2 regions of the Bradyrhizobium sp. UFLA01-814 genome follow, and region 1 is predicted to be linked to the other one. Evidence: predicted binding sites of a transcription regulator. Region 1 holds the regulator's gene; the other holds the start of a gene.

Region 1 (5,061 bases):
TCCTCGCCGGCGCCGAACCGCTGCCGGAGGAGATGGTCGCGCTCGATGCCGCCTACCACCGCACCCTGGCGCACGACCTCGCCGCGCTGCGTACCCAGCCGCCGCAGCCGATGTCGGCGATGGACGGCTATGCGGTGCGCGCCGCCGATGCGGCTGACCTAAAGGCCCGGCTCAAGGTGATCGGCGAAGTGGCCGCCGGCCGGCCGTTCGAGCGGACGGTCGGCGCCGGCGAGGCGGTGCGGATCTTCACCGGCGGCGTGATCCCCAATGGCGCCGACGCGGTGATCATCCAGGAAGACACCGCCGTCGACGGCGGCGACCACATCACGATCACGGAGGCCGCCAGCGTCGGACGGCACATCCGCCCGGCCGGGGTCGACTTCCGTGCGGGCGAGGTGCTGCTCAGCGGCGGCAGCCGCCTGTCCGACCGCGCGCTGTCGCTGGCGGCCGCCATGAACTATCCGGAACTTGCGGTGCGCCGCCGCCCGAAGGTCGCGGTGCTGGCGACCGGCGACGAGCTGGTAATGCCGGGCTCGCAGCCCGGCCCCGGCCAGATCGTCTATTCCAACGGCTACGCGCTGCGGGCGCTGGCGCGCGCCGAGGGCGCCGAGACCATCGACCTCGGCGTTGCCGCCGACACGGTGGAGGCGACCACGGCCGGCATCCGCCGGGCGCGCGAGGCCGGCGCCGATGTCCTCATCACGACAGGCGGCGCCTCGGTCGGCGACCACGATCTCGTCAAGCGGTCGCTGGAAGCCGAGGGCGTCGACATGACGTTCTGGCGGATTGCGATGCGGCCCGGCAAGCCGATGATGCACGGCCGGCTCGGCGCGATGCGGGTGATCGGCCTGCCCGGCAATCCGGTGTCGTCCTATGTCTGCGCCTTCCTGTTCTTGGTGCCGTTGATTCGGGCGCTCAGCGGCCGGAAAGTGATTCATCATCGCCGCACGAGCGCCCTGCTCGGCCGCGACCTCGCCGCCAACGACCAGCGCGAGGACTATCTGCGTGCACGGCTCGAAGCGCGCGAGGACGGCACGCTGATCGCAACGCCGGTGACGCAGCAGGACTCGTCGCTGCTCGGGAATCTCGCTGCGGCACGGGCACTTCTCGTGCGTCCGCCGTTCGCGGCTGCGGCCGTCAAAGGCAGCGAATGCGAGATCCTGACACTGCCCGAATAAGGTTTTTCGCGCCCCGCCGATTGTGCGTTGCCTGATCCGTTCACCGGAAATTAAGTGGTTGCGGAACACATATCGAACATATAGTGTCCGTTCATGATTTGTTTCGAGTACTGGTGTCTACAATCGGGAAGCCGGGTGGAAGCAGGTGCATTGAGCACATGCTCCTGAGGTCAGGCCCCGCCTGCAGGCCCCACCAGAAGAGTCTCGGAATCGAACGACGCTATCAACCGGGGGAATACTCGAGATGCTCACGCGCAAACAGTACGAACTTCTGCGTTTCATCAATGAACGTCTGAAAGAGGCCGGCGTACCGCCCTCCTTCGACGAGATGAAGGATGCGCTCGACCTGCGCTCGAAGTCCGGTATCCACCGCCTGATCACTGCGCTGGAGGAGCGCGGCTTCATCCGCCGCCTGCCGAACCGCGCCCGCGCCATCGAGGTCATCAAGCTGCCCGAACTCTCGGCCGGCGGGGGCAACGGCCGCCGCGGCTTCACGCCCAGCGTCATCGAAGGCACCCTCGGCCGGCGCGCCAGCACGCCGCCGATCGCCGAGGACGACGGCAACCGTCCGGTCGCGGTCCCCGTGATGGGCCGGATCGCCGCCGGTACGCCGATCGAGGCGCTGCAGACCCGCAGCCACACCATCAGCGTGCCGCCCGACATGCTCGGCGCCGGCGAGCACTATGCGCTCGAAGTGCGCGGCGACTCGATGGTCGATGCCGGCATCCTCGACGGCGACATGGCGCTGATCCAGCGCAACGACGTCGCCAATACCGGCGACATCGTGGTGGCGCTGATCGACGAGGAGGAAGCCACCCTGAAGCGCTTCCGCCGCCGCGGCGCATCGATCGCGCTCGAGCCGGCCAACACCGCCTATGAAGTGCGCATCCTGCCGCCGAACCGGGTCCGCATCCAAGGCAAGCTGATCGGGCTTTATCGCAAATACTGAATTGCAAATACTTGCGGCGGCCGGGAACGAGCAACACGTCGGATCGTTCCTTGCATGATAGTGTAGCGTACGGCCTGCCCGATGCGCTCCGATACCTCTCGCGCAGCGTCGCGTGTTTGTGATCGGAGGCGGTCTCGGACCAGTCGTACAATCGCCCAGAAACGAGCAGAAGCTCGTTCGCTATCGTCCACTCTGGTAGAGGCCCTAATGCCTCAAGGAGAGGCACGGGTCGCTACCTCGAAATGAGGAGCCATCCGATGTGTGACTATAGTCTGCACGCCGTGGCATCGCGCCCCGCCATTGTCGGAGAGACGCTGATCACGACGACGTTCCGCGGCACGTCGACCCGCGGCTTTGCTTCGGAGAACGATCCCACTGTCGCGGTCTGCATGCTGCCGGGCACCGAGCTCGCTTTCGCCGAGAACGTTCGCTACGACAGCCGCTGGATCTGGACCAAGACGCTGAACTATCGCGTCGGCGTATTCAACGAAGTCGAGCCCGACGTGCCCGATCGGCATCATGACGCGGTCGAATTCCCCGACGGCAGCCATGTCCTGGTGACCCAGCTGGTCGAGGGACAGCGCGTCAGCGTGCTACAATTGCCGGCGCTGCATCCGCCGGTCGAGCACAAGCCGAAGGTCGTCGAGCGGCGGCCCTCCGCATTCGCAACGCTGTTTTTGGGTTGAGCGCATCGTCGCCGCGGAATGAGCTGTTCGGCGGCGGATGACCTAAGCAATTTCGGGCGACCCCGGACTTCCGCTTCCGGGGCGCAGGAGGAGGTTTGCGTCGGCCGGCGCCTTGGCGCATCATCGGGCACGGAGGACGTGTGCGGTGGTCGATAAGGTCACATGGCAAAAGGCTGGACGCGTCACGGAACCGGGCCGCTACATGTTCCGGTTCGGTTGGCTGACGGTGACGGCCGACGACCTGAAAGTCTGGGAGCAATTTCCCGAGGCTTCCTTTACCCTCGTCAAGAAGCCCGACGCCGGCCCCGATTCCGACGAATACCATCTCGGCCTGTTCGAGCTGCCGAGCGGCCCCTCACCGGACCACCGCTAATCATCGCCCTGCAGATCGGTCTCGGCCGGCGTCGCGTCCACGGCGGGCCGCGGCGCGGCGGCCGGCGCGCGCAGCGTCGTCTCGCTCTCGCCGTCGCCCGGAACCGCCGGCGACCACGGCCGGTCGATCCCGCCGGGCTTCACCGCATCGACGGCGTAACCGTCCCTGATCCGCCGTAGCACCAGCGCGCCGTGGCGGCGCAGCCGCTCGGCATCGATCACCGAGGCCGCGCAGCCCTGCGGCGCCGGCCGCGCGGTCACGATCAGGCCTGCGCGCTCGCAGTCGTCCGCCAGCGCCTCCGGCCGGGTCGCGAGCGCGACGAAGGCGCCGCCAGGTCCCTGGGCCACGCAGCCGCCGGCATCGCAGGAGACGCCCTCGCCGAGCGACGCATCGGTGGCGGTCCGCGCGTCGGCGTCCGCCGCCAACCACTCCTTGACCAGGAACGCATCCTTGGCGCTGTGCATCAAATGCAGCCGCCCGTCACCGCCGCGCACCGCGACGTTGCGGCCGTCACCGGAGACCAGCACGTCCGGCTGCGGCACCCTGAGCGCCCAGACCGACGCCATCACCAGCAGCACCGCACCCGACCAGCGCAGCGGCGTGCGCAGCAGCCCGAGCAGGATGATGCCGGCACTCGCTGCGATCAGCGGCCCGATCCCGAACGCCGCCATGCGGCCGACCGCGCCCGGGAGTGCGGCGACCCATTGCGTCACCAGGATCATCCAGTCGATGCCGAGTCCCATGATCGCCCAGAACACGCCGTCGAAGCCGAACGGCATGGCGAGGAGCCCCAGCAGGCCGGCCGGCATCACGACCGCCGACACAATAGGCATCGCCGCGAGGTTCGCGAGCAGCCCGTAGGGCGTCACGCGATGGAAATGGAACGCGGCGTAGGGCGTCGTCGCAAGCCCTGCCACCAGCGAGGCCAGCATCAGCATCGAGAGCTCACGCCCGCCCCACAGCGCAACCCGCGCGGTCGCCGAATGGTCGGGCGACGCGAATAGGTTCGGCAGCCCGATCTGCACCAGCGCCACCAGCCCGAGCGTCGCGGCGAACGACATCTGAAAACTCGGATGCACCAGCGCTTCCGGCGCGATCGCGAGCACGATCAGTGCCGCCACCGCCAGCGTGCGGAAGGTGATCGCGCGGCGGTCGACGATCACGGCGAGCAGCACCACGGCAGTCATGAAGAACGACCGTTGCGTCGCGACCTCCGCGCCCGACAGCAACAGATAGAAGGCCGCGGCGAGCAGCGCGGCCGCCGCGGCCCATTTCTTGATCGGATGCCCCGCCGTCAGCGCCGGAAACAGCGCGAGCAGCGCGCGCACCGCGAAGAACACGACGCCGGCGACCACGGCCATATGGTAGCCGGAGATCGACAGCACATGGCCGAGCCCCGAGATGAACATCGCATCATTGACCGGCGTCGAGATCGCGTCGCGCCGGCCGGTGAGCAGCGCGGTTGCGATCGCGCGCTGGTCGCCGTCGAGCGTGGTGCGGATACGCACGTCGATGGCGTCGCGCAGGCCTTGCATGAAGGCGGCGTAGCGCAGCGCAAAGCCGCCGGTCGCAGGCGGCTCCCTGGTCTTGACCGCGCCCATCACGAAGCCGGAGGCGCCGATGCCCTGGAAATACAGGTCACGTCCGAAATCATAGGAGCCCGGGCGCTGCGGCCCGAGCGGCGGCAACAGCCGCGCCTTCAACTCAACGAAGCTGCCGACATCGGGCGCGGTGCCCTTCTTCACCGAGAGCCGGACACGATCGAGCTTCGTCATGTCGCGCGGGCTCTCCATCGAAACCACGCGCAGCACGAAACGATCGGTCTTCTCGCGGATGTCGCGCGTCTCGACGAAGCCGGTCAGCGCCACCGAAAAC
Region 2 (5,061 bases), on a different contig from region 1:
GAGGCACGGGAACTCGGAACCGTGATGGCCGGCATCGCCCTATCAGTCGCGAGGCGCGCGCAGCCAGGCCCCGCCCCCACGGTGCTGCTGTCCGGAGGAGAAACGACGGTTACGATCGGGCGCGGGCCGGCGGGACGTGGCGGCCGCAACACCGAATTCCTGCTGGGGCTTGCCGTCGCCCTGTCCGGCGCGTCCGATATCTGGGCCATTGCGGGCGACAGCGATGGAATTGATGGAACGGAAGATGCGGCTGGCGCTTTGATCGGTCCGGATACGCTGCGGCGCGCCGCCGCGAATCTGCTTGACGCACGGGCGTACCTGGCTGCCCATGACAGCTATACGTTCTTCGACCGCCTTGGAGACCTCGTACGCACCGGGCCAACGCTTACCAATGTCAACGATATCCGCGCCGTGCTGATTGCAGCCGGCAAGCCGGGAATCAAGCCAGCAATGAGGTGACCCATGCGCCGTCATCGACGCGCCAAGATCGTCGCAACCGTCGGTCCCGCCAGCAGTTCCCCCGAGATGCTCGAGGCGCTGCTGCTGGCGGGCGTCGATACATTCCGCCTGAACTTCAGTCACGGAACGCAGAGCGACCACGCACGCATTCACGCGGCGATCCGAAAGCTGGAACAGGAAGTCGGCCGACCGATCGGCATCCTGATGGACCTCCAGGGTCCGAAGATCCGCGTCGGCACCTTGCGCGATGGAAAGATCGCCGCAGTGGCCGGAGAGACCATTCGGTTCGTTTTGTCCGGATCGGAAGGCGACCGAACCGGAATTCCCCTCCCGCATCGGGAGATCTTTGCCGCCGTTGCCCCTGGCCATGACCTTCTGATCGACGACGGCAGGGTCCGCGTTCGCGTTACCGGGCTCGGTGACGATTTCATCGAAGCCAAGGTGATCGTCGGCGGCACGATCTCGAATCACAAGGGCGTCAATCTGCCGGGGACGGTCCTCGATCTTTCACCGCTGACCGCGAAGGATCGCCTCGATCTGGAGTTCGGCCTGAAACTTGGCGTGGATTGGGTTGCGCTGTCGTTCGTGCAGAAGCCCTCGGACATCATCGAGGCGAGAGGCCTCATCGGGGACCGCGCCGGTCTGATGGCCAAGATCGAGAAGCCGGCAGCGCTCGAACGGATCGACGATATCATCCAGTTGTGCGACGCCATCATGGTTGCGCGGGGAGATCTCGGCGTCGAAATCCCGCATGAGGACGTGCCGGGGCGCCAGAAGGAGCTGGTGCGGGCCTGCCGTCTCGCGGTGAAGCCCGTGATCGTCGCCACGCAAATGCTCGACTCCATGGTCGCCGCCCCTACGCCGACGCGTGCGGAAGTCTCCGACGTTGCGACCGCCATCTATGACGGCGCAGACGCAGTGATGCTGTCGGCCGAGTCCGCGACAGGCCGATATCCGCGCGAGGCGGTCGAGATGATGGACCGCATCATCCGCAGCACCGAGCAACACAAGATGTACCGCTCGATCGTCGAGGCGACCCAGCCCGGCGAAGAGCAGACGCCACCGCATGCCGTGGCGACGGCAGCGGCCGATCTCGCCTCCGTCGTTCACGCCGCGGCCATCGTGGCCTACACCTCGAGCGGCACCACGGCCGCACGCGTCGCGCGCAAGCGGCCGAGCCGCCCGATCCTCGCCATCACCCCAAGCCGCGAAGTGTCGCGTCGCCTGTGCCTGCTTTGGGGCGCTCACAGCGTGCTTTCCGGCGACGTTCAGAGCCATGAGGAGATGGTCGAGCGCGCAACTGCATTCGCGCATGCAGAGCAGTTTGCATCGAGCCGCGATCTGCTGGTCGTTGTTGCCGGCATTCCCTTTGGACAAGCGGGAACGACCAACAATCTACGGGTCGTATCGCTGCCCTGAGAGAACCGTCGGCCCGAGCGATTGCATCATCAGCGCTCCGCGCGGCATGGTGCGAGCGATGGTCGCACGCCTCCCGATCGCCTAGGTCAGCATCGAGATGATCGACTGAAGCTGATCGGATGCTGAGGTCACGAGCCCGTCGAACGATGTCTGGCCGTGAGCTGCGGCTCGCAGGATGCATTCCGCAACAGCGGCCTTGAGACCGAACACGGATTGATCCGCCGGCACGCTTGTCATGACCGCATCCAACGCATCGCGCATCGTCTGGATCAGTTCGGCGCTGTGCTTCATGGCTGTCCCTCCGCAGGCTCAAAATAAGCCGGCGGTGCGGGGTCGCCACTCACAAGCGCGCGATTCCAAATTGCCTTTTCTTAATGCAGTGACAGGTACGTGAACCAGCGAGCGCTAGAGCTCTCTCTCGGCAAGCTTGCGAAACGCATCGGGCACCGAATGAACCACCTCCAGCGCGGCTGAACCATATCCGATCGCCTCCCAGCCAAAGCGCTCGCGGATCTTGTCGATCGCACGGTCCGCCGCCCAGCGGGCCATCCCTGTCGGGCTTCCAGGGCGAAGCGCTTCATCCGCCAGTCCGAGTGGAAGCTCCAGCGCAAGATCCCAATGCTCCTCGAGATGCGACACCGAGATCGCCAACAGCGAGATGACCTTCTCGCCGGGATGGTCGGCAAGGGCAGCGCGCACCAGATTCTCGGCGAGCCGGGCCAGGACGATGGTCGTGCACACCGGCGCATCGAGCGTCATCGAGCGCGTCACCGACTTCAGGTCGGCGAAGCGGACGCGCACCGTCACGGTTCGTCCAGGCCGTGACTTCGCCCGAAGCCGCGTGGCGACGCGGTCGGCGAGATGGAGCAACGTTGGCCGGATGACTTGCTCGATCGCAGGCTTTCGGCCGAGTGCCGATTGTGCTCCTGCCGATCGCGCGCGCCGGTGTGGCTTGAGCTGTCGCGGATCGCGATTCCAGGCCAGCGCGGCGAGTTTCTCGCCCGCTGCCGGACCGAGCAAGTGCATCAGCGACCGTTCCGACAGTTTGGCGAGCTGACCGATCGTCGCAACGCCGATCGCGTCCAACCGGGTCCTGGTGACCGGCCCTACCCCCCACATCAACTCAACCGGCAGTTCGTGAAGAAAGCTTAGCTCGGCGGTGGGATCAACGACGACAAGTCCGTCGGGCTTTGCGACCTGCGAGGCGATCTTCGCCAGATGCTTGGTGCGGGCGACGCCGACCGAGATCGGAAGGCCGAGCTCGGTGCGCACGCGCCACCGGATCGACGCGGCTATCTCGGCAGGCGTTCCGAACAGGTGCGTGCAGCCGGCAACATCCGCAAACGCCTCGTCGATCGAAATTCGCTCGACCAGCGGCGTGAAATCGCCGATCACCTCGATGGCCGCGTCACCCAGCCGCTGGTAGTCGCTGAAATGGCCGCCGACGAAAACAAGTTGCGGGCACAGTTGGCGGGCTTCCCGCCCCGACATGCCGCCATGCACCCCGAAGGCCTTGGCCTCATAGGACGCCGCAAGCACAACCCCGCCCCCGACTGCGATCGGCTTGCCGCGCAGCGACGGCTCGAGCAGTTGCTCGACCGATGCGTAGAATGCGTCGAGGTCCGCATGAAGGATGGTGGCTGCGGCTGCCATCTCGACCCGTTCATCCCTGACCTGACCGAAGCCGCCCGTCTCCGGACGTGGAAATTGACAATAGAACAAAATAGGAACATTCTGGAATCGAGTCAATCCAGCACGTCGCCGCGGCCGCTGGCGCCGCAAACGACGCTAGGCGTCAACGCGAGTTGCCACCGCGCGCGCTTGCCGCGCGAGGGGGTCTGCCGGCACTTCCTTCAGCCGCCTTCGCCACATCGCCCCCGGTCTCGGCCCGCGGGAGATCGAAGTGGGAGTTGCTGCGAGGCATTGACGCGACGCACGTCAGCGGATCGTTCGAGATGCATGACGGCGGCTTCTGCGATGGACGACCGCACGCAGCTTGCGCGTATTGCCGCACCAGCTCACCCATCAGCTGGCTGACTTTGCCGCGCAGGGCTTTTTCGGCTAGATATTTTGCAATGACCGACCAATCTCATCAGGTGGACTTCCAAGCTGCGGCCCACCTTTACAAATGGCCTTCGCTCAACAACTCGAGGCGAGAGGATCGCGCGCCCTATATGGTCGTCAACGGAACGCTCGACCAATGCATTCGAGATTTCATGGGCAAGCCCGAGAAGACGCGACATCTTTACGAGATCCGGACCAAGTCGCAGCCTCCCCTCGTCCCCGACGTGCTGTCACCCGAGCATGTGATCGAGCTCTCCAGGCTTCGCGAGTTTCTCTGAGGCGCGCAGCGAACGTGATCCCGACGCGTCGCGTTTGCGGGCCGACTTATCCATCTGTCGTAGGTCTGGTGCCGGATTGTTTGCCCCTTGGGGAGCCGGTACACTTGCTCGACTCCCTGACTGACCGACGTCCATGCCGGCATGATTGATCCGCTTCGACCCCGCTGAGGCTTGCACGTCGCCTGACGGGAGAGGAACGACCGCACGGCCGGTTGATGGGGCATCGCGAGGCGCCGCATGAGGTTCAATCTGGCGATCCTGAGTGTGCTGGCCGCAAGGCCCGGGGAGCGGATCGCGATCGACGAGGTCAGCCGCGAGGTCAAGCGCATGATCGCGGCCGGCGATGAAGCCGCGCAGTCGAAGCGGCCGTCCGAGCTTGGCGACGCCGACGTCTTCCAATCGGGATGGGCATCGATCAACGATGCGGGCCTGCAGATCACCGATTCGGGACTCTCGCTGTGGCGCTCGCTTGAAACCGCCCGCATCGAGCAAAGACTCGATCCACAGGAAACGGAACAATTGGACGCTGTTGCAGCCGACACGCGCCATCCAGGTGCGGACACCGCGATCGACCGTCCCGACAACGTTGATCTCGAGCTCCCCGGCATGACGCGCGAGGACCGCGACGACCGCCAGCCATCCGGCGAGGGCCGTTCGACCACTGCTCCCGACATCCCCTCGGGGGACTCTCCGATCATCCCTGCGCCTGCATTCGGCTCGTTTCAAGCGACGAACCGAACGGCTTCGCGGCTATCCGGTCTGGTCAGCTTGCTCGGCACGACCATGCCCAAATTCGCCGCCGCGCGGCGACGGCGATCCGCGGAGGATGTCCCGGATCGTC

Evidence for each region. The regulator LexA, encoded in region 1, represses DNA repair genes until DNA is damaged. The targets are predictions, from matches to a motif close to TGTTCNNNNTGTGTTCNG.
Region 2: dinB (DNA polymerase IV) is a predicted target of LexA. The motif match lies at 3,593-3,610, and genes of this name have one in related genera.

The regions. Positions count from the first base shown of each region.
Region 1 covers NZ_JAQOSR010000089.1:30,147-35,207, reverse strand. Annotated here, with positions in the region: gene glp (gephyrin-like molybdotransferase Glp) at 1-1,178, shown strand, start outside; gene lexA (transcriptional repressor LexA) at 1,423-2,127, shown strand; gene PMN64_RS25110 (hypothetical protein) at 2,385-2,813, shown strand; gene PMN64_RS25105 (hypothetical protein) at 2,959-3,186, shown strand; gene PMN64_RS25100 (ComEC/Rec2 family competence protein) at 3,183-5,061, opposite strand, start outside.
Region 2 covers NZ_JAQOSR010000026.1:23,091-28,151, reverse strand. Annotated here, with positions in the region: gene PMN64_RS10825 (glycerate kinase) at 1-459, shown strand, start outside; gene pyk (pyruvate kinase) at 463-1,878, shown strand; gene PMN64_RS10815 (hypothetical protein) at 1,960-2,169, opposite strand; gene dinB (DNA polymerase IV) at 2,284-3,531, opposite strand; gene PMN64_RS10805 (hypothetical protein) at 3,789-4,220, shown strand; gene PMN64_RS10800 (hypothetical protein) at 4,548-5,061, shown strand, end outside.